DNA from 2 places in the Micromonospora sp. Mcm103 genome. Region 2 is predicted to be linked to the other one. Evidence: riboswitches for the same ligand, from Rfam matches in the RefSeq annotation. Region 2 holds a riboswitch; the other holds the start of a gene.
The links. A riboswitch is a leader RNA that binds a small molecule or an ion and turns the genes downstream of it on or off. The one in region 2 is predicted to bind cobalamin.
Positions count from the first base shown of each region.

Region 1 (9,777 bases), on a different contig from region 2:
GTAGTGCACGTGGACGCCCGGATCACCTGGGCCGGCCGCAGCTCGATGGAGGTGGCGGTGAAGGTCAGCGCGGACCGGTGGGACCGCGCGGTGCCGCCGGTGGACGTGGCGACCGCGCACCTGGTGATGGTGGCGGTGGACGACGACGGGCAGCCCCGGCCGGTGCCGCCGCTGCACACCGAGACCGACGGCGACCGGCGGCGCTACCGGGAGGCGCAGATCCGGCGCGAGCACCGGCTGGCGCTGCGCCGGGCGCTGCTCGACGGCGCCGGGGAGGGCTGAGCGGTGCTCGGACTGTCGGCCGCCACGCTCGCCGGTTACCTGGCCGCGATCGTGGTGCTCATGCTCACCCCGGGGCCGGACATGATGTTCGTGCTCGCCAACGCCACCCGGTACGGCGCCCGGGCGGGCGCGGTGGCCGCGCTCGGGGTCGCCGCCGGGGAGGCGGTGCACGTCGCCGCCGTGGTGGCCGGGCTCGCCACCGTCATCGCCGCGTCCCCGGTGCTGTTCACCGCGATCCGGTGGGCCGGTGCGGCGTACCTGATCGTGCTGGGCCTGCGGGCGTTGCGCGGCACGGGCCGGCCCGGCGCGCGTGCGGACCGGCCGGACGGCGGCGCCGGGCGGGCGTTCCGGCGCGGACTGCTGACGAACCTGCTCAACCCGAAGATGATCCTGTTCAGCGTGGCGTTCCTGCCGCAGTTCGTCCGGCCCGAGGCCGGCCCGGTGGCGGCGCAACTGGTGCTGCTCGGGGCGCTGTTCGTCGCGGTGCAGCTCACCGTGGACCTGGCGCTCGGCGTGGGCGCCGGACGGTTCGCCGGGCGGTGGGGCGACAGCCGCTGGTCGCGGCGCGTCGACCGGCTCTGCGCTGTCGCCTTCGTCGCGCTCGGCGTCCGGCTGGCCGTCGGCTGACGGGCCGGGCTGAGCCGGACGGCCGGCCGCCCGGCTCAGCCGGGATGATGCGCGGCCGTCTCCCGGGATGCCGGCACGACCGGCGTCCCGGACGGGGCCGGCCGCTCGCGGTCCAGGTGCAGGCGCAGCAGCACCCAGCCCAGCGACACGGCGCCGATGAACACGTACGCGGGCTGGGTGCCGAACGTGTCCCAGCAGGTGTGCAGCGTGACGGCGGCGGCGAAGGTGAGCAGGAACGCCGCCAGCTTCCGGCCGCCGGGCGCGGCGGCGAACGTGAACAGCGCGGCGGCGGTCAGCCCGGTCCAGGCCAGGTGCGCGGCGGGCGCGGTGAGACCGCGAACCAGCAGCGTCCGCTCGACCGCGCCGAGGTTGCCCTCCGACCCGACGAACGCGGCGAACGCGTAGCCCATGGTCTCCAGCGCGGCGAACCCGGCGCCGGAGGCGACGCCGATCACCAGGCCCTGCGCCGGGGACGGGTGCCGCCGCCACAGCAGCAGGATGCCGGCCGGCACGATCAGCTTGGCGGTCTCCTCGGCCAGGCCGACGAGCGCCATCGGCAGGACACCGAGGCGGTGCAGCGTGCCGTACTCCAGCCAGCCGGCGGCGACCACGCCGACCACGCCGCCGAGGAGCGCGGCGACGCCGACGACGGAGCCGGGGACCGGACGGCGGGCCGGCCGCCCCTGGGCGAAGGCCAGGAACGTGGCGGGCGCGACGCACGCGCCGAGCACGATCAGCGCCGGGATGAACGTGACGGTCCCGGTGCCGGCGAGTGTCTCCAGCACCAGCAGGTGAAGCCCGCCGCCGACGAGCAGGACCGCCACCCACGCCCAGCGGCGCCCGGTATTCCCCATACGCCGAGTATCGCGCCCGTCGGCCCGCGCCGGAATCGGGGGTAGGCACTGTGGACAGTGAGATCATTCCGACACGCCGACACGACATCTGGTGTTGCACACAAGCCCTCACCGCCATATATGGTGGTGCCGCAGCTGGTTCGGCCGAGCCCTCCGGGGGCAAGGCCGAGGCAAGAGGGAACCCGGTGGGAATCCGGGACTGCCCCGCAGCGGTGAGTGGGAACGACAGCCGTCAACAGCACTGGGCCATCGGCCTGGGAAGCGACGGCCGGTAGGCGACCGGCGACCCCGGTCGGGCCCGCGAGTCCGAAGACCTGCCAGCGCGCCGTACGCCTCCGCGTACGGCGGCCGGAGGTCGCGCGGGACGACCGACGCCAGCAGCCGGGCCGGCCGCGCCGTGCCCGTTGGCGTCTCCCGCCGTCTCCAGACGGTGACAGCGAGGAGAGGTCATGACTGTCGTGCAGGAGAGTCCCCCGTCCGCCACCGGCGGGTCCGAGGCCCGCCGGCCGGCGATGCGGGTACGCAAGCGGGACGGCGACACCGAGCCGGTGGACGTCGGCAAGATCGTCCGGGCGGTCGAGCGCTGGGTCGCCGACCTGGACGAGGTGGACCCGCTGCGGGTGGCCACCAAGACGATAAGCGGGCTCTACGACGGGGCGACCACCGCCGAGCTGGACCGGTTGTCGATCCAGACCGCGGCGGAGCTGATCGGCGAGGAGCCGCAGTACTCGAAGCTGGCGGCGCGGCTGCTCGCCGCGTACGTGGACAAGGAGGTCCGCGGTCAGGGCGTGGCGAGCTTCAGCCAGTCGATCGCGTACGCGCACGGGCTGGGGCTGATCGGCGACGAGACGGCCGCGTTCGTGGCCCGGCACGCCCGCAAGCTCGACGACGCCGTGGACCCGGACGGCGACCTCCGGTTCGAGTACTTCGGACTGCGCACGGTCGCGGACCGCTACCTGCTTCGGCACCCGCAGTCGCGGCTGGTGGTGGAGACACCGCAGTACTGGCTGCTGCGGGTGGCCTGCGGGCTGTCCCGCACCCCGGGCGAGGCGGTCGGCTTCTACCGCCTGATGTCCAGCCTCGCGTACCTGCCCAGCTCCCCCACGCTGTTCAACTCCGGCACCCGGCACACCCAGATGTCGTCGTGCTTCCTGGTCGACTCGCCGCGCGACGAGCTGGACTCGATCTACGAGCGGTACCACCAGGTCGCGAAGCTGTCGAAGTTCTCCGGCGGCATCGGCATCTCCTGGTCGCGGGTGCGGGGCCGGGGCGCGCTGATCCGGGGCACCAACGGCCGGTCCAACGGCATCGTGCCGTTCCTCAAGACGCTCGACGCCGGGGTGGCCGCGGTCAACCAGGGCGGCCGGCGCAAGGGCGCGGCCTGCGTCTACCTGGAGCCGTGGCACCCGGACGTGGAGGAGTTCCTGGAGCTGCGGGACAACACCGGCGAGGAGTCCCGGCGTACGCACAACCTCAACCTCGCCAACTGGATCCCGGACGAGTTCATGCGCCGGGTCGAGGCCGACGGCGAGTGGTCGCTCGTCGACCCGTCGGACGCCCCGGAGCTGCCCGACCTGTACGGCGAGGCGTTCGACGCCGCGTACCGGGCGGCCGAGAAGAACGCGGTGCGCACGGTGAAGGCCCGGGACCTGTACGGGCGGATGATGCGCACGCTCGCGCAGACCGGCAACGGCTGGATGACGTTCAAGGACGCCGCGAACCGGCTGTCCAACCAGACCGGCGAGCCGGGCAACGTGATCCACCTGTCCAACCTGTGCACCGAGATCCTGGAGGTGAACGACGACGCCGAGACGGCGGTGTGCAACCTCGGGTCGGTGAACCTCGGCGCCCACGTCACCGCCGACGGCGTGGACTGGGAGCGGCTGCGCGCCACGGTCCGCACCGCTGTGGTCTTCCTCGACCGGGTGATCGACATCAACTACTACCCGGCCGAGCAGGCGGCGGCGTCGAACCCGCGCTGGCGGCCGGTCGGGCTCGGGCTGATGGGGTTGCAGGACGCGTTCTTCACGCTGCGCCTGCCGTTCGACTCGGCGCAGGCCAGGGAGCTGTCCACCCGCGTCCAGGAGGAGATCCTGCTGACCGCGCTGGAGACGTCCGCCGGGCTGGCCGAGCGGTTCGGGCCGCATCCGGCGTACCCGCAGACCCGGGCCGCGAAGGGTGACCTGCACCCGGACCTGTGGGGCGCGGAGCCGGCGCAGGCCGGACGGTGGGCGGCGCTGCGCGAGCGGATCGCCGCACACGGGCTGCGCAACTCGCTGCTGGTGGCGATCGCGCCGACCGCCACCATCGCCTCCATCGCCGGCTGCTACGAGTGCGTGGAGCCGCAGGTGTCCAACCTGTTCAAGCGCGAGACCATGTCCGGGGAGTTCCTCCAGGTCAACACGTACCTGGTGCGGGAGCTGAAGGCGCGCGGGCTGTGGACGCCGCAGGTCCGCGACCGGATCAAGCGGGCCGAGGGCTCGGTGCAGGACATCGCCGAGCTGCCCGCGCCGGTTCGGGAGCTGTTCCGCACCGCCTGGGAGCTGCCGCAGCGGGCGCTGATCGACCTGGCCGCCGCGCGGGCGCCGTTCGTCGACCAGTCCCAGTCGCTGAACCTGTTCCTGAGCGCGCCGACCATCGGCAAGTTGTCCTCGATGTACCTGTACGCCTGGAAGGCCGGGCTGAAGACCACCTACTACCTGCGTTCCCGTCCCGCCACCCGCATCCAGCAGGCCACCGTCGCGCCGGTGCTCGCCCCGGTCTCCGGCGTGGTCTCCGCCGTGAGCGACGACGAGGCGCTGGCCTGTTCCCTGGAGAACCCCGAGAGCTGCGAGGCATGCCAGTGACCACCACCGCACCGACCCGGCACATGCTGCTCGACCCCGGCATGGACCTGACCCTGCGGCCGATGCGCTACCCGCGCTTCTTCGACCGCTTCAAGGACGCGATCAAGAACACCTGGACGGTCGAGGAGGTGGACCTGCACTCCGACCTCGCCGACCTGGCGAAGCTGTCCCCCGCCGAACGGCACCTGGTGTCGCGGCTGGTGGCGTTCTTCGCGACCGGCGACACCATCGTCGCCAACAACCTGGTGCTCAACCTCTACCAGCACGTCAACTCGCCCGAGGGCCGGCTCTACCTGTCCCGGCAGCTGTTCGAGGAGGCGGTGCACGTCCAGTTCTACCTGAACCTGCTGGACACGTACGTGCCGGACGAGAAGGAACGGTTCGCCGCGTTCGCCGCGGTGGAGAACATCCCGTCGATCGCCCGCAAGGCCGAGTTCTGCTTCCGGTGGATCGACTCGATCTTCGAGCTGCGCGAGCTGCGGACCCGCGCGGACCGGCGGGCGTTCCTGCTCAACCTGATCTGCTTCGCCGCGTGCATCGAGGGCCTGTTCTTCTACGGCGCGTTCGCCTACGTCTACTTCCTGCGCTCCCGGGGCCTGCTCAACGGGCTGGCCTCCGGCACCAACTGGGTGTTCCGGGACGAGTCGATGCACATGGCGTTCGCCTTCGACGTGGTGGAGACCGTACGCGCCGAGGAGCCGGACCTGTTCGACGACGAGATGGAGAAGCAGGTGAGGGAGATGCTGGCCGAGGCGGTGGAGTGCGAGGTGGGCTTCGCCGCGGACCTGCTCGGGCAGGGCGTGCCCGGGATGTCGCTCGCGGACATGCGCGAGTACCTCCAGCACGTGGCCGACCGGCGCCTCGCAGTGCTCGGCATCGCCCCGATGTACGGCAGCGGCAACCCGTTCGCGTTCATGGAGTTGCAGGACGTGCAGGAGCTGTCCAACTTCTTCGAGCGCCGGGTGTCGGCGTACCAGGTCGGGGTGACCGGGTCGGTCACCTTCGACGACGACTTCTGACCGCCGCCCCCGCCCCGGCCGTCACGGCCGGGGCGGGACCGGGCTCTCACCGGGCAGCGCCGTCGCCCGGACCCGCCCGATCAACGCCACCACGGCGACCGCCATCACGGCCACCACCACGAACGCGCTGCGCAGGTTCAGGGCACCGGCGAGCAGGCCGATCACCGGCGCCGCGAGCAACGCGCCCGGCCACTGGCCCATCGCCACCACCGAGACGCCCTCACCGGAGGTGAGGCGCGGCTGCTCGCCGGCGAAGCCGAGCACCGTCGGGGTCACGCACGCCAGGCCGAAGCCGAGCAGTCCGAAGCCGGCCATCACCGCGGCCGGATGGGGGTACGCCACCGGCAGCGCCACACCCGCTGTGGCGACGAGCGCGGACAGCCGCACGAAGCGGATCCGCCCGAACCGGCCGGCCAGCCGGTCTCCGACCAGCCGGGCGACGGTGGCGGCGAGCGACAGACAGGTGTACGTGGCGGCGGCGAGCACCGCGGCGGCGCCCGCCACCTCGGTCGCGTACAGCGCGCTCCACTGTGCGCCGGCCATCTCGATGAACGAGGCGAGGAAGGCGATCACCGCGAGCAGCAGCAGCTGCGGGGTGAACCGGTCGCGCAGCCGTCGCCGGGCCTCGCCGTCCTTCGTCTCCTGCCGGGGCGTATCAGGCAGCCAGCGGTGCGTGCCGACCAGCAGCGCGCCCAGCAGGACGCTGGTGACCGCCATCTGCGCCGACGGGGACATCCCGATCGCCGCGGCGCCGGTGCCGCAGAGGCCGCCGGCCAGCATGCCGATGCTGAAGCCGGCGTGGAACGTGGACAGGATCGGCCGCCCGTAGCGCTTCTGCACCTCTACCGACTGGGCGTTCATCGGCGTGGCCAGCAGGTTCGCCGCGAAGCCCCAGACCGCCAGGCCGCCGACCAGCGCCACCACTGTGGTGGACGCGGCCAGCAGCGGCGCGTTGAGCAGGATCAGCGCGGCCCCGGCCAGCGCCAGCCGGCGGGTGTTGATCCGGCTGATCAGCACCGCCACCACGACCAGGGAGACCAGCTCCCCGGCGTTCGTGGCGATGTTCGCCAGGCCCCAGCCGGTGTTGCCGACGCCTACCGCGTCCCGCACCTCCGGTACGCGGGCCGACCACCCGCCGATGGCCAGGCCCATGATGACGAAGAGCAGCGCCACCGACCAGCGGGCCCGTACGGCCGAGCGTGGCACCGGCGGCGCGGGCTGCTCCGTCGTGTGCTGGTTCGTCGAGGTGTCCGTCATGGTCGTCGTACCTCTCTCCGATCGGTCCGTCGGAACTCCTACCCGATCGCGTGGTCGAGGAAGCACGCACCGTCAGGAAGGCGTACCCGCTCCGGGGTGGTGGCCGGGTCGGTGACGAGCGCCGAGACCACCGCGACGTAGTCGTCGATCAGGCCGCGTACCAGGTCGTCGCCGAACACGCCCCGGTTGCGGATCACCACGCCGCCGGCCCGGTCGTCGTCCACCACGACGATCGGCGAACCCCGCTTGACCCAGACGGGCAGGCATTCGGGCGGCACGTCGGCGGCGACCACCGGCGGCGGTGTGCCGGGCGCGGGCCGGGCGGTGATGTCGACCGGCTCCACCCGCAGCCCCGGGCAGTGCAGCACCGGCGACGCCGACGCGGCGGACTGGAACCAGGCGTCGAACAGGTGGTTGTCCGGCCAGGGGCGGATCGCCGCGAAGTCGGGGCGGACCGCCCGGGCCAGCCGGTGGAACGCGGTGGCGTGCGCGACGGCCTCGGCCAGCGAGGTGTGCGCGGCGCCTACCACCGCGCTCATCGGCGCGTCCGCCGCGACGTCGACCGGCAGGTAGACGTTGTTCGTGAACTGACCGACGAGCTGCCGGGACAACGGGCTCTCCCGGCCCAGCGTGGTGGTGCCCAGCACCACCCGGGACCGGCCGGCCCGCCGCGACAGCAGCACCAGGTACGCGGCCAGCAGCAGCACGTACGGGCTGGTGCGGGCCCGCCGGGCGGCCGGACGCAGCCGCGCGGTGACCTCCGGCGGGAACGCGAAGCGGGTGGCCACCTCGGCGCTGAGCGCGACGTCCGGCGCCGGCGGCGACGCCGGGAAGAGCTGGTACGGCTCCACCGGCCGCAGCCGGTCCCGCCAGTACGCGGCCCGGGCGGCGGCGTCGACGCCGTTTCCGGCCTGCTCCGCCTCCTGGAGCGCGGCGAGCGCGGTGGGGCCCACGCCCAGCGGCGGCTGCGGATCGGCCGCGCCGAGCCGGGCCGAGTACGCGTGGCACAGGTCCTCCACCACGACGCGGCACGACCAGCCGTCGGAGACCATGTGGAAGAAGCAGAGCGCGAGCACGTGCTCGGTCTCGGAGAGCCGGACCAGGGCGGCCCGCCACAGCGGCGCCCGGCCGGGGTCGAACGCGTCGTTGCGGTGCGCGTACGCGATCCGCTCGACCCGGGCCTGCTGCTCGGCCGGCGGCAGGCCGGACAGGTCGACGTACTCCAGCGGCGACTCGACGTGCGGCAGGATCCGCACCTCGGGCTCCACGCCGATGCTGTCGAACCGCATCCGCAGCGCGTCGTGCCGGTCCACCACGTCCTGCATCGCCTGCCGCAGCACGTCGACCCGCAGCGCGCCCCGCAGCCGGCGGAACTCCACCACCACGAGCCGTGAGGCGCCGGGGCGGGCCGGGTCGAGCGCGGTCATGAACTCCCACATCATCTGCTGGCCGGGGGCCAGCGGGTACGTCGTCGGCACAACCACTCCCTCCGTCAGGCCGCCACCGGCGGCACGGCCACCGGCGCGACCGGCCGGCGGTCCGCCTCGTCCGGCCGATGGTCCGCCCCGTCCGGCTGGTAGTCGGCCTCGTCCGGCGCGCGGAAACCGGTGAAGAGCAGGTCGGGGCGGCCGAGCCGGAGTGAGGTGACGAACGCGGCCCCGTCGAAGAGCGTCTCGATCGCCGCGCAGGCCATCGACTCGGCCACCGCGCGCGGTCCCCGGTCGCCGCCGAGCCGGCCGGGTGTCTTCGCGGCGATCACCGCGGCCGCGACTGCCGGCACCGCGAGCAGGCTGCGCCCACCGCTGCGCCGGGCGGTCAGCAGCCCGGCCAGCGCGGTCACGGCGAGCGTGCTGGCGGTGTTGAGCACGAACCGGCGCCGGTGCGGGTGGGCGAGGCAGAGCCACTGCTCGGAGCGCCCGTACGTGGTGAACCGGTAGGCGACCGCGCGGAACGTGTCGGCGACGCCGGTGTCGTGGGTGATCACCCCGTCCGGGTCGGTGAGCAGCACGTAACCGGCGTCGGTGAGCAGCAGCCCGAGGTGCAGGTCCTCGCCGCCCAGCGGCATCGGGGAGTCCTCCGGGAACCCGCCGACCGCCTCGAAGACGGAGCGCTTCACCGCCATGTTCGCCCCGGCGCCCCAGGACACGCGCTCGTAGTACAGCGGCCGGGTCAGGTCGCCGAGCAGCAGGTAGGAGCGGCGCATCACGCGGAAGAACGCGCTGTCGCCGGGCTCGACGACGACCGGGCCGGTGACGCCGGCGACCTCCTCGCCGCAGGCGCGCAGGCGGGCCGCGTACCGGGTGATCAGGTCGGCCGGCACCCGGCAGTCGGAGTCGGTGAACAGCAGCAGGTCGTAGCGGGCGTGCCGGACGCCCAGGTTCCGTTTGGCGCCGACGTGCCGGGGGCCGCGCACGTAGCGGGCGCCGTACTCGGCGCAGGCGGCGCGGTGCGCGGCGGCCGCGGCGGGCGCCGAGTCGTCGACGACCACCACCTCCACCGGTTCCGGGCAGTTCGGGGCGGCGTCGCGCAGGCTGCGCAGCTGACGGCGCATCTCCGCCACCCGGTCCTTGACCGGGATGACGACGGAGACGCCGCGCGTGACGGCGCGGGGTTCGGTCGGTTCGCTCACGTGCGATGCGGATCGGCTCATGTCCCGAGGTTCGACCACCCGGATACAACGCCGATACACGGCGCCGGCCGGGCCGGCTACCGCGTGTGTACCGCTGATGTATCGATGGGCATCAAGGTCGAGGACATGACGACCTCCATTCCCCTCGACCGGCGGCTCGCCGTGGACGGTGGCCGGCCGGTCCGCCCGCCCGACCGTCCGTGGCCACGCTGGCCGATCCCCGCGCCGGACGCCGCCGGCAACCTCGCCGCGGTGCTGGCCGG
Region 1 covers NZ_JALJRJ010000012.1:130,751-140,527, reverse strand. The annotation lists gene OC439_RS16995 (acyl-CoA thioesterase) at 1-282, shown strand, start outside; gene OC439_RS16990 (LysE family translocator) at 286-909, shown strand; gene OC439_RS16985 (PrsW family intramembrane metalloprotease) at 945-1,763, opposite strand; cobalamin riboswitch at 1,883-2,100, shown strand; gene OC439_RS16980 (ribonucleoside-diphosphate reductase subunit alpha) at 2,213-4,609, shown strand; gene OC439_RS16975 (ribonucleotide-diphosphate reductase subunit beta) at 4,600-5,628, shown strand; gene OC439_RS16970 (MFS transporter) at 5,650-6,885, opposite strand; gene OC439_RS16965 (condensation domain-containing protein) at 6,924-8,363, opposite strand; gene OC439_RS16960 (glycosyltransferase) at 8,378-9,535, opposite strand; gene OC439_RS16955 (DegT/DnrJ/EryC1/StrS family aminotransferase) at 9,641-9,777, shown strand, end outside.
Region 1: linked by a shared signal. The riboswitch ahead of OC439_RS16980 (ribonucleoside-diphosphate reductase subunit alpha) and the one ahead of metE (5-methyltetrahydropteroyltriglutamate--homocysteine S-methyltransferase) in region 2 are both predicted to bind cobalamin.

Region 2 (9,777 bases):
TACCTGGGCGGCTACCGGGAGCAGGGTAGACTGCCAGCAGGCCGGCGTGGCGCAGGCCGAGCGGTCGTCGACGCGCCAGGCGGCGGCCACGCTGCGGCCGTCCGGGTCGGCCGGGCGGTATTCCAGCCACCGCCGCAGGTCGTTGCCGCCGTCGATCCCGGCGGCGAGGACCAGGTTGAACGAGCCGTGGACGCGAAGCAGGCGGATCTGCTCCTGCACGCCGAAGGCCGGCAGGCCGGTGCCCAGGCACGCGGGGCCGCCGTCGCGCCAGCAGGTCCAGACCGCCGCGGGGTCGGTTCCGCCGGCCGCCGGGAAGTCGTACGGCGAGGCGTCGAAGACCACCGCGTTGTCGTCGCCGAACACCTCCGCCGCCGCGTTCCAGAAGGAGCGGGTGACGAGGATGTCGCTCTGGCGCAGCGACACGACGGGTGTGATGCCGGCCCGGACGAGCCGGTCGACGTACCGGGCCGCCTCGTCGAGGTAGCCGACCCGGTTCTGCCTGTCCGTGGGGCTGCCGGTGTAGACGTAGCAGGCGTCGCTCAGCACGACCCGCACCGCGTTGACGCCGCGGGCCCGCAGCGCGCCCACTGACGCGTCGTCGACCGGGCCGTCCCAGCGGATCGGTCCCCATGCGCACTCGCCGGGCGCGGCCGACCGGATGATTCCGCGTGGCCGGTACGGCCTCGGATCCGCGGTGACGGTGAGGATGCGGTTGCCGAACGCCTTCAGCGCGGGTGCGGCGCCGGGTGCCTGCGGCGGGAGTACCCGGATGCCGCGGACCTCGGCGGTGGCCTGGGCGCCGCTGCTGTCGTAGGCGGTGGCGGTGAGCCGGGTGCCGCTGTTCGGCGGCACGCCACGCCAGTCGAACGCGTACGGCGCGGTGGTGTCCACGGCGAGCAGCGTGCCGCGCTCGCGGAACTCGACCCGCTCGATTCGCCGGCCGGGCGCCGCCGCGGCCTCCGCACGGATCGGGATGACGCCCGGCGCGGCGAAGAAGTCGTTGGGCAGGGGCGAGGTGAGCGCCACCGACGGCCCGCCCGGCAGTGGGCTGGGCCGCGGGCTCCCCGAGGCCGGCGGCGGCGACGAGCCGGTCGGGTCGGCGACGTCCGCGTCGCACGACTGGCCGTTCAACACCCAGTCGGTCGGTTCGGGGTCGGCACCCTGGTAGTTGCCGCCGAACCGCACAGTCACCGAGGCGCCGGTCGGCAGCGTGGAGCCTGCCGGCGGACGGAGCGTGGTCATCGGGTACATCTCGCCACTGCCGAGCGTGTATCCGTCCGGCAGCCGATCGAGGCCCATGGTGATCGTTTGACCGCCCGCCTGCCGGAACCGCAGCCACCAGTCGGTGACGGGAGAGCCCAGGTTGGTGACGGTGAGCTCGGCCCAGAAGCCGCTGGACCACTCCCGGGTGATCGTGTAGTCCACCGTGCATGCCGTCGCGGCGTAGGCCGGCCGCAGCACCATCGTCGTGGCCCCGCCGACGACGACCGCGGCGGCTGTAGCCAGCGCGAAGATCCTGCGTCGCATCATGCCCCCCCGCACATCGACACACATCACTTCATGCAGCCTCGGCGCTCGGGGCACGGTCTGTCAAGGGCTGAACCGGGTCCGGGCCGGGCGGAACGGCGCGGCGTTCCGCCCGGCCCGCCGACTCAGCGTCCGCGCAGCTCGACCGCGGCGGCGACCAGGTGCTGGAGGGACGCCTCGACCTCGGGATAGCCGCGCGTCTTGAGGCCGCAGTCGGGGTTCACCCACAGCCGCTCGGCCGGCACCGCGGCCACGGCCCGGCGCAGCGCGCCGACGACCTCGTCGTGGGACGGCACCCGGGGTGAGTGGATGTCCCAGACGCCGGGCCCCACACCCCGGCGGTATCCGATCGCGGCGAGGTCGTCGAGGACCTCCATCCGGGAGCGGGATGCCTCGATGCTTGTGACGTCGGCGTCGAGGGCGTCGATGGACGTGATCACCTCCCCGAACTCCGAGTAGCACAGGTGGGTGTGGATCTGGGTGTCGTCGGCGACTCCGCAGGTGGCCAGGCGGAACGCCCCGACTGCCCAGTCCAGGTACGCCTTCTGGTCCGCCCTGCGCAGTGGCAGCGTCTCACGCAGCGCCGGCTCGTCGACCTGGATGACCCGGACACCGGCTGCCTCGAGATCACGGCACTCGTCGCGCAGCGCGAGCGCGACCTGGTCCGCGGTGTCTGCCAGTGGCTGGTCGCTGCGGACGAACGACCAGGCCAGGATCGTGACCGGGCCGGTGAGCATGCCCTTGACCGGCCGGTCGGTCAGCGACTGCGCGTAGGTGGACCAGTTGACGGTCATCGGCGCCCTGCGTGCCACGTCGCCGTAGATGACGGGCGGACGCACGTATCGGGAGCCGTAGGACTGGACCCAGCCGTGTTCGGTGGCGGCGAACCCGTCCAGCTGCTCGCCGAAGTACTGGACCATGTCGTTTCGTTCCGGCTCGCCGTGCACGAGCACGTCCAGACCCAGCCGCTCCTGAAGCCGGACGACGTGCTCGACCTCGGCGCGCATACGCCGGGTGTAGGCGGTGTCGTCGAGGCGGCCGGCTCGATGCTCGGCACGCGCGCGGCGCAGCTCCTCGGTCTGCGGGAACGATCCGATGGTCGTGGTCGGCAAGGGCGGCAGATTCAGCCGGGCCTGCTGTGCCGCCGCTCGCTCCGGGTACGCGCCGCGCTGCCGATCTGTGGCGCGCAGTGCGGCGAGCCGGCCGCGTACGGTGTCGTCGCGCCATGCGGCGGGGGTGGGCGGCAGCGGCTCGGGCAGGGACGTGGTGCCGTTGCGCAGCGCGCGGCCGAGCCGAACGACCTCATCGACCTTCTGCCGGGCGAAGGCGAGCCGCTGAACCAACGCCGGGTCGAGAGCGGCCTCGGCGGACAGGTCCTCCGGCACGTGCAGCAGCGAGCACGAGGTGGACACGGCGACGTGGTCGGCGAGGGCGGTGACGGCGGCACCAGCCGCCACGGCGGCGCGCAGGTCGGTACGCCAGACGTTGCGGCCGTCGACGAGGCCGGCCACGATCGTCTTGCCGCGCAGCGGTCCCGCACCGGCCAGCCGCCGCAGGTTGCCGGGCCCGGCCACCAGATCCACGCCGACCGCTTCGACCGGCGTGTCGAGCAGGGCGGGCAGCGCGTCACCGAGCTCGCCGAAATAGGTGGCGACGAAGATCGCCGGCCGCTGTTCCACCGCGCCGAGCCGGGTGTACGCCTCCCGCAGCGCGTCGATCTCGGCGGCGCTCCGGTCGGCGACGTAGGCGGGTTCATCCAGCTGCACCCATCGCACGCCCGCCGCGGCGAGGGATCGCAGGATGTCGGCGTACACGTCGACCAGGTCGGTCAACCGGTCGAACGGTTCGCCGCGCGCCTCGGTGGGCTTGGCCAGCAGCAGGAATGTGGCCGGCCCGACCAGCACCGGCCGGCTGTCGATTCCCAGCTCGCGGGCCTCACGGTACTCGCGCAGCGCCTTGTCGGGATTCGCCGCGAAGGCGGTGTCGGAGCCGATCTCGGGAACCAGATAGTGGTAGTTGGTGTCGAACCACTTCGTCAGTTCGAGCGCCGGCTCGGCATCGACGCCCCGGGCCATGGCGAAGTAGGTGCCGAGATCGCCGAGGCCGAGACGGGCGAACCGGTGCGGGATCGCGCCGACGGCGACGGCCGTGTCCAGCACGTGGTCATAGTAGGAGAACGTGTTGGACGGGATCGCGTCCAGGCGCGCGTCGCGCAGCGTCCGCCAGACCTTCGCCCGTAGCGCGGCAGAGGTCGCCGCCAACTCCTCGGCGTCGATCCGGCCCGCCCAGTAGGCCTCGACGGCCTTCTTGAGTTGCCGGTTGCCCCCGATACGCGGATAGCCCAGCACGGTGCTCTGACCGAATGCGGTACTCATGGAGATCCCTTCCCTCGAAGCACACGAGGCCGATCGGGGCGGGGAGGGAAGGGGTACAGGCGGCGTACCGGCTTCCGCACCGGCCGTCCCGAGCGACCGTCGGCGGCGCACACCGGACGGTGCGCGCGGTGCGGGCAGGTCTTCGGACTCGCGGGCGCGACCGGATCCACCCGGTCACCTACTGGCCGTCGCTTCCCAGACCTCACGGTCCAGTGCTTCGATGACGGCTGTCGTTCCCACTCACCGCTGCGGGGCAGTCCCGGACTCACACCGGGTTCCCTCTTACGACGCCACACCCGTCACGGGCGCGGCGAACCAGCACCGTTGTCTATCGTATGGGGCGGTGAGCCGACGTGGTCGGCGCGTCCGTCCTGCGGGACGGCGAGCCGTCGCGGGGCCCAAGCCCGGTCGCGGAGGCCGGCGTCCCGTTGGGACAACGGCCTCCGCCGGCTCGCCCGGTGCTTGACGCGCGTCGTCCGTCGCGCTGGCGGGTGGCGGGAGCGACTCGCGGTCGGCCCCCGCCCCCGTCGCAGGGCCGGTCAGCCCTTGCGCCACTTCTGGTTGGCCGTGCCCCCGCAGTCCCAGAGCTGGAGCCTCGCGCCGTCGTTGCCGTTCCAGTCCTTGATGTCGACGCACTTGCCAGCCTGGAGGTTGACCAGGTCTCCGGCCGCGTTCAGGGTGAACTGCTGCGCGCCGGTGCCGTTGCAGGTGTAGAGCTGCACCGTCGCCCCGTTCGCGGTGGACCCGGCGTCGATGTCCATGCACTTGTTGTTCTGGCTCTTGAGCGCCGTGCCGCTGAACGTCCACTTCTGCGCGTTGGTGTTGTTGCAGTTCCACATCTGCAGCGGCGCGCGGTCGACGAAGTTGGAGCTCGGCACGTCGATGCACTTGTTGTTCCAGTTGCTGACCACTGGCACCCCGGTGGCCGGGGTGCCGCCGCCACCGCCGGTGAACGGGCTGAGGATCAGTCCGGCCGAACGGGGGTCGCCGTCGTGCACCAGCGACTCGAATCCGCCGACGTCGTCGAAGGCGAACGCGTACGCCCGGCCGTCGGTCATGTTGGCGTGGATCAGTCGGGCGTACTGGTTGGTGGGGTTGCTGCGGTAGAAGTCGGCGGCGTTCGTGCTGGGCTGGGTGTCGATGGTGCCGAGTGTGCCGCGGTTGAGGGCGGCGCAGAGCGTACGCGAGATCGGGCCGACCACCTGGTCGTTCGGCGCGGGCAGGTCGCCGTCGCAGCCCCAGACGCTGGCCGAGGAGGGCCGGTTGAAGGAGGCGACGACCTGGCCGCTGCCGTTGGTGAAGGTCATGGTGTTGCCCGAGGTACGGCCGTAGTACCGGATGGCCGGCTGGTCGGCGAAGGGCGCCACGGTCAGGGTCTTCGTGGTGTACGCGTTCCACGCGGACGCGATGTACGAGTCCAGGTACGTGGCGCTGAGCAGGCCGGCCCCGGCCGCCTTGCCCGGAGCCAGGACGCGCAGCACGGTCCCGTCGGAGCGGGTGTGGACGGTGCCGGCCCAGCCCGGCTGCGCCCGGATCCCGTCGATGACCGCGTTGCGTCCGTTGGCCACCACGTCGCCGGTGCGCTTGGTGACGCCGTTGGCGCCGGTCACGGTGACCGCGTGCGGGATGGCGAACATGTCGACCTGGGAGCTGTTGAGCCACAGCCCGGAGTCGTTGTAGGTGAACTCGCTCCAGTCGAACAGGATGTCGCGGTTCGCGTCACCGGCCGCCCAGGGCGCGGGCTGCACCAGTCCGTCCGGGGTGAGGAAGAACGTCAGCTTCTGCCCGAGGGAGAAGTAGGCCCGGCCGGAGAAGCCGCGGGGGAACTGGATCGTGGTGCTGCCGCCGTTGCCGGGGCCCGGTATGGAGACGTCCGGCGCGGGCGACGGCGGGATCTGCCCGCCGGTCCACGGCACGAAGGCACCGCCGGAGGTGACGTAGCCGAGCCGGCCGGAGGACAGCTGGACGCCGATGACGTAGAGGTAGACCGGGTCGCTGCGGCCGGTGGTGTTGGTGACGGTGACCGGTAGCAACGCCGGTCCGACCGCCTGGGCGGGCGTGGCGACGACGGCGCCGGTGAGCCCGGCGAGCAGGACGGACGCGGCGGCGAGCAGCCTTCTTCGGAGACGCATGGCGACACCTCGCTGGAGACAGGGGGACGGGAGAGCGCTCTCTCAGCAGGGTCCAATTGTCAATATTGTTTGTCAATAGGTGGTTGCCGATGGATCGGGGCCACCGTGAAGGTCACCGGTTGATTAAGATCCACTCCGGAACAGTCGACTGTGGATTGGGTAGTTCATGAGACGCATGCTTTCGGCGCTGACCGCGCTGGTGACCGTCGCGGCCGGCCTGACTGTCGGTGCTCCCGCCGCCCACGCGGCCGGCTCCTGCTCGGGAACCATCACCTACAGCCAGGTGCAGTCGTCCGGGCTCGGTGAACTGGTGATCTACTACAACAGCAGCAACGGCGGCACCAACAGCGCCTGCTTCTACCACCGCGGCGCGGCGTACGGGAAGTCGGCGCCCACCTTCGTGCAGATCTACCGCTGCGCGGAGCGGTCGGGCGAGGGCGCGCACTGCACCCGGTCGGGCGGCGCGGACACCAATTCCGGTGACTTCAGCTATTACGCCGGCCCGGTCGCCGTCACCGGCACGGCGAACTACTGCGTCGAGGCGGTCGGCTACATCGGATGGGCCGGTCAGCGCCACCAGATCTACAGCCGCCGCCAGGGCTGCTGAGCCCACTCCCCTCCCCCGGACCGGGGCCGGCGCACGACGAGCGCCGGCTCCCCGGCCGGGCCGGGTCAGACGGCCAGCGCCCGGCGGCACCGGGCGAGTTCCGCCCGCAGATCCCGCCGTAGGGTCCGGTCCAGGCCGGGCTGGGCGAGCGCCTGGGCGAAGTCGCGGGCCGCCTCGTCCCACCGGCCCAGCCGGGCCAGGGCCGTACCCCGGTTGTAGCGCGGCACGGGAGCCTCCGACAGCGCCACCGCCCGGTCCAGGTCGGCGAGCGCGGCGGCCACGTCGCCGCGCTCGAACCGGGCGGCGGCCCGGTTCGTCCACGCCTCCACCAGCTCGGGGTCCCCGCTCAGGGCCCGGGTGAGCAGTTCGTCGGCCTCGGCGGCCCGGCCACGCTCGGCGAGGACCAGGCCCAGGGTGCACAGCAGCGCGGGCTCCTGCGGAGCGCCGGCCAGCCCGGCCCGCGCGCCCGCCTCGGCGGCGTCCAGCGCGCCGCGCTCCACGTGCAGGTTGACCAGGGCGATCCGGGCGTCGAGGTGCCCCGGTTCGATGGCGAGCACCCGCTCCAGGTCGGCGCGCGCCCGCTCGGGGCGGCCCCGCTCCTGCTGGAGCGCGGCCCGGTTGTAGTACGCCTCGGGCAGGTGCGGTCCCAGCCGGATGGCGGCGTCGTAGTCCCTGATCGCGGCTCGGGTCCGGCCCGCCGCCCGGTAGAGGGCGGCGCGGTCCACGTAGTACTCGCAGTTGCCGGGGTCGTGGGCGATCACGGTGTCCAGGTCGGCCAGCGCCCGCGCCGGGTCGCCCAGCGCGAGGTACACCTGCGCCCGGTTGTGGCGCAGCCGGGCCAGGTCCTGCGGGCGTTCACCGGGACCGAGCGCGGCCGTCAGCCGGGCCAGCCCGTCGTCCACGAGCCGCAGCGCCCGGTCGGGACGGCCGGCCCGGCTGTCCAGCAGCGCCAGGCCCTGCTCGTAAAAGACCGTCGACAACAGCCGCTGGCGTGGGTCGGCCAGCTCGGTGGCGAGGTACAGTGCCCGCTCCAGCCACTGCCGGGCCAGCGCCGGGTCCTGGTCGGCCGCCGGTAGGTGCCGGGCGTGCAGCATGGCGGTGGCGTACGCCGCCGACATCGTGATCTTCGGATCGTCGGTGGCGGCCCGCGCCTCGTCGTAGAGGTCGAGCGCCTCGGCGGCCCGGTTCAGGGCCGCCAGGGCGGTGGCCAGGCCGGTGGTGAACGCCCACCAGTGCCGCAGGTCGCCGTCGGGGGTGACCGCCGCCCGCCCGCGCCGGGCGACCCGGGCCGCGTGGTGGTAGTAGCCGCTGGCCAGGCTGTCGCCCAAGGCCCGCCGCAACGCCTGCGGGGTGCGCTCGTCGGGCGCCGGGTCGGGGGCACCGTCGTCGCGCAGGTCGAGGCGCACCGGGGAAGGCCCGAGCCGGCGGGCCAGCGCGCCCAGCAGTTCGGCTGTCGTCTCGTCGGCGCTGGCGACGTGATCGAACCGGACGGTCACGGGCCGCCGGAGCGTGCCGGCCCAGGCTGCCACCAGCTCCGCCGCGCCGTAGGCCAGACAGGCGGTACGACGGGCCGGGTGGAAGCGGATCGGCTCCTCCTCGGCGGCCGGCCGGGCCGCCGGATCGAGCCGGGGAACGATCGCGTGCAGTTCGACCGCGTGCCGGGCCGCCAGGCGGGGCCGGTCGGCGGCGACGCGACCGAGGAAGGCCGAGACCCCGGCGTACGGTCCGTGGTCGCGGTGGCAGTCGTAGCGCTCCGCGCCGTCCGTCACCGCAGGGCCCGGCGCCGCAGGGGCGGGCGCCCGGGAGCGCCCGCCGGGCCGGCAGTTACCAGCACCACTCGATCCACAGCCGGCGTGCGCCGGACACCAGACGGAGTGCAGTCGTGCGACGGATGGTCATCGTCCTCATAGGAACCTCCGATGTGATGCACCTCAGGGCTGGCCCAGAGCGTAATGCCGGTCGATGGGAATAAGAAGGGTTCTCGCGATTCGCGGCCGGCGAAGCCTGCGCAGGCGTACGACGGTCAGCGCGACAGCATCCGGCGGACCCGGCCGCCCACCGCCTGCTTGACCTGGTCGCGCAATGGCTGCGCGCGGCGTGCCTTGAGCTTCTGCTGCAGCGCCTGGTTCTCGTCCCGCAGCCACTGCATGCGCGCAAGCAGTTCCTCGGCGGTGTAGGCGGAGGCCGGCCGGACCGCCGGCGGGTAGACGGTTCGGCGGACCTGCTCGTCGAAGCGGGTGGCGCTGTCCCCGTCGGCGAACGACAGGCCGAGATCGTGCCTGGCGAGGAACGCGGTGATCCGCGCGAACCGCTCCTTGTGGCCCTCGTTCAGGGCCGTGTAGTCGGCTTCCTCGTAGAGCTGGGCGGCGTCGACGTCGGCCGGCACGTCGCGCATCAACCGGTGCGGGATGTCGAAGTAGCGGGCCAGTTCCAGGGTGCGCGAGTCGTGTGCGAGGAGATACCCGGGAGTGCCGGAGATCAGCGCCGTGATGGTGCCGTGGATCCGGGTGCCGAAGGCGAAGTCGAATCCGGAGAGATACTCCATCCAGGGCCACGGGTCCATGAACATCCGCACCTTGTCCTCGACGAAGAGCGGATGTGAGGTGTGGATCGGCATGTCGTCGGTCTTGCCGCGCAAGTTCGGTGCGTCGCCGTAGAGCAGGGTGCCCAGGGTGTACAGGCCCTGCGCGATGTAGCGCAGGTTCGGGTAGCGCTGGTGGTGGTGGCGGACGAGCGGGGCCAACGCGCGGACGTACGGCGAGATGACGAACGCGAGCCGGTCCTGGGTGCTCAGGGCCGCCTTCGCCTTCTCGACCCGCAGGCTGTCGCCGTGCAGGAACATCGACGGGCAGCCGATCTGCTCGACGGCGGAGAAGCCCAGCGCACGCAGGTAGTTCTCGCTGATCTCGCCGCGTACGCCGATGCTGTGCGACCGGTCCAGCACCGCCCGGCAGAACGCCTTCACCGGCTCGTCGATCGGGCGCAGGGACTCCAGGCCGCCGTCCACGTCGGTCTGCGCCCCGACCCCGAGCACCACCACCGGGATCTTGAGCCGCTCGATCAGCCGGGCCATCGACGTCAACCGGTTCGCGTAGTCGTGGCGGAACGCGTTCGCCAGCGGGATCACGAAGACGTC
Region 2 covers NZ_JALJRJ010000018.1:124,931-134,707, forward strand. The annotation lists gene OC439_RS21935 (cellulose binding domain-containing protein) at 1-1,530, opposite strand, end outside; gene metE (5-methyltetrahydropteroyltriglutamate--homocysteine S-methyltransferase) at 1,653-3,902, opposite strand; cobalamin riboswitch at 4,018-4,237, opposite strand; gene OC439_RS21945 (beta-1,3-glucanase family protein) at 4,442-6,034, opposite strand; gene OC439_RS21950 (hypothetical protein) at 6,201-6,641, shown strand; gene OC439_RS21955 (tetratricopeptide repeat protein) at 6,707-8,410, opposite strand; gene OC439_RS21960 (polysaccharide pyruvyl transferase family protein) at 8,665-9,777, opposite strand, start outside.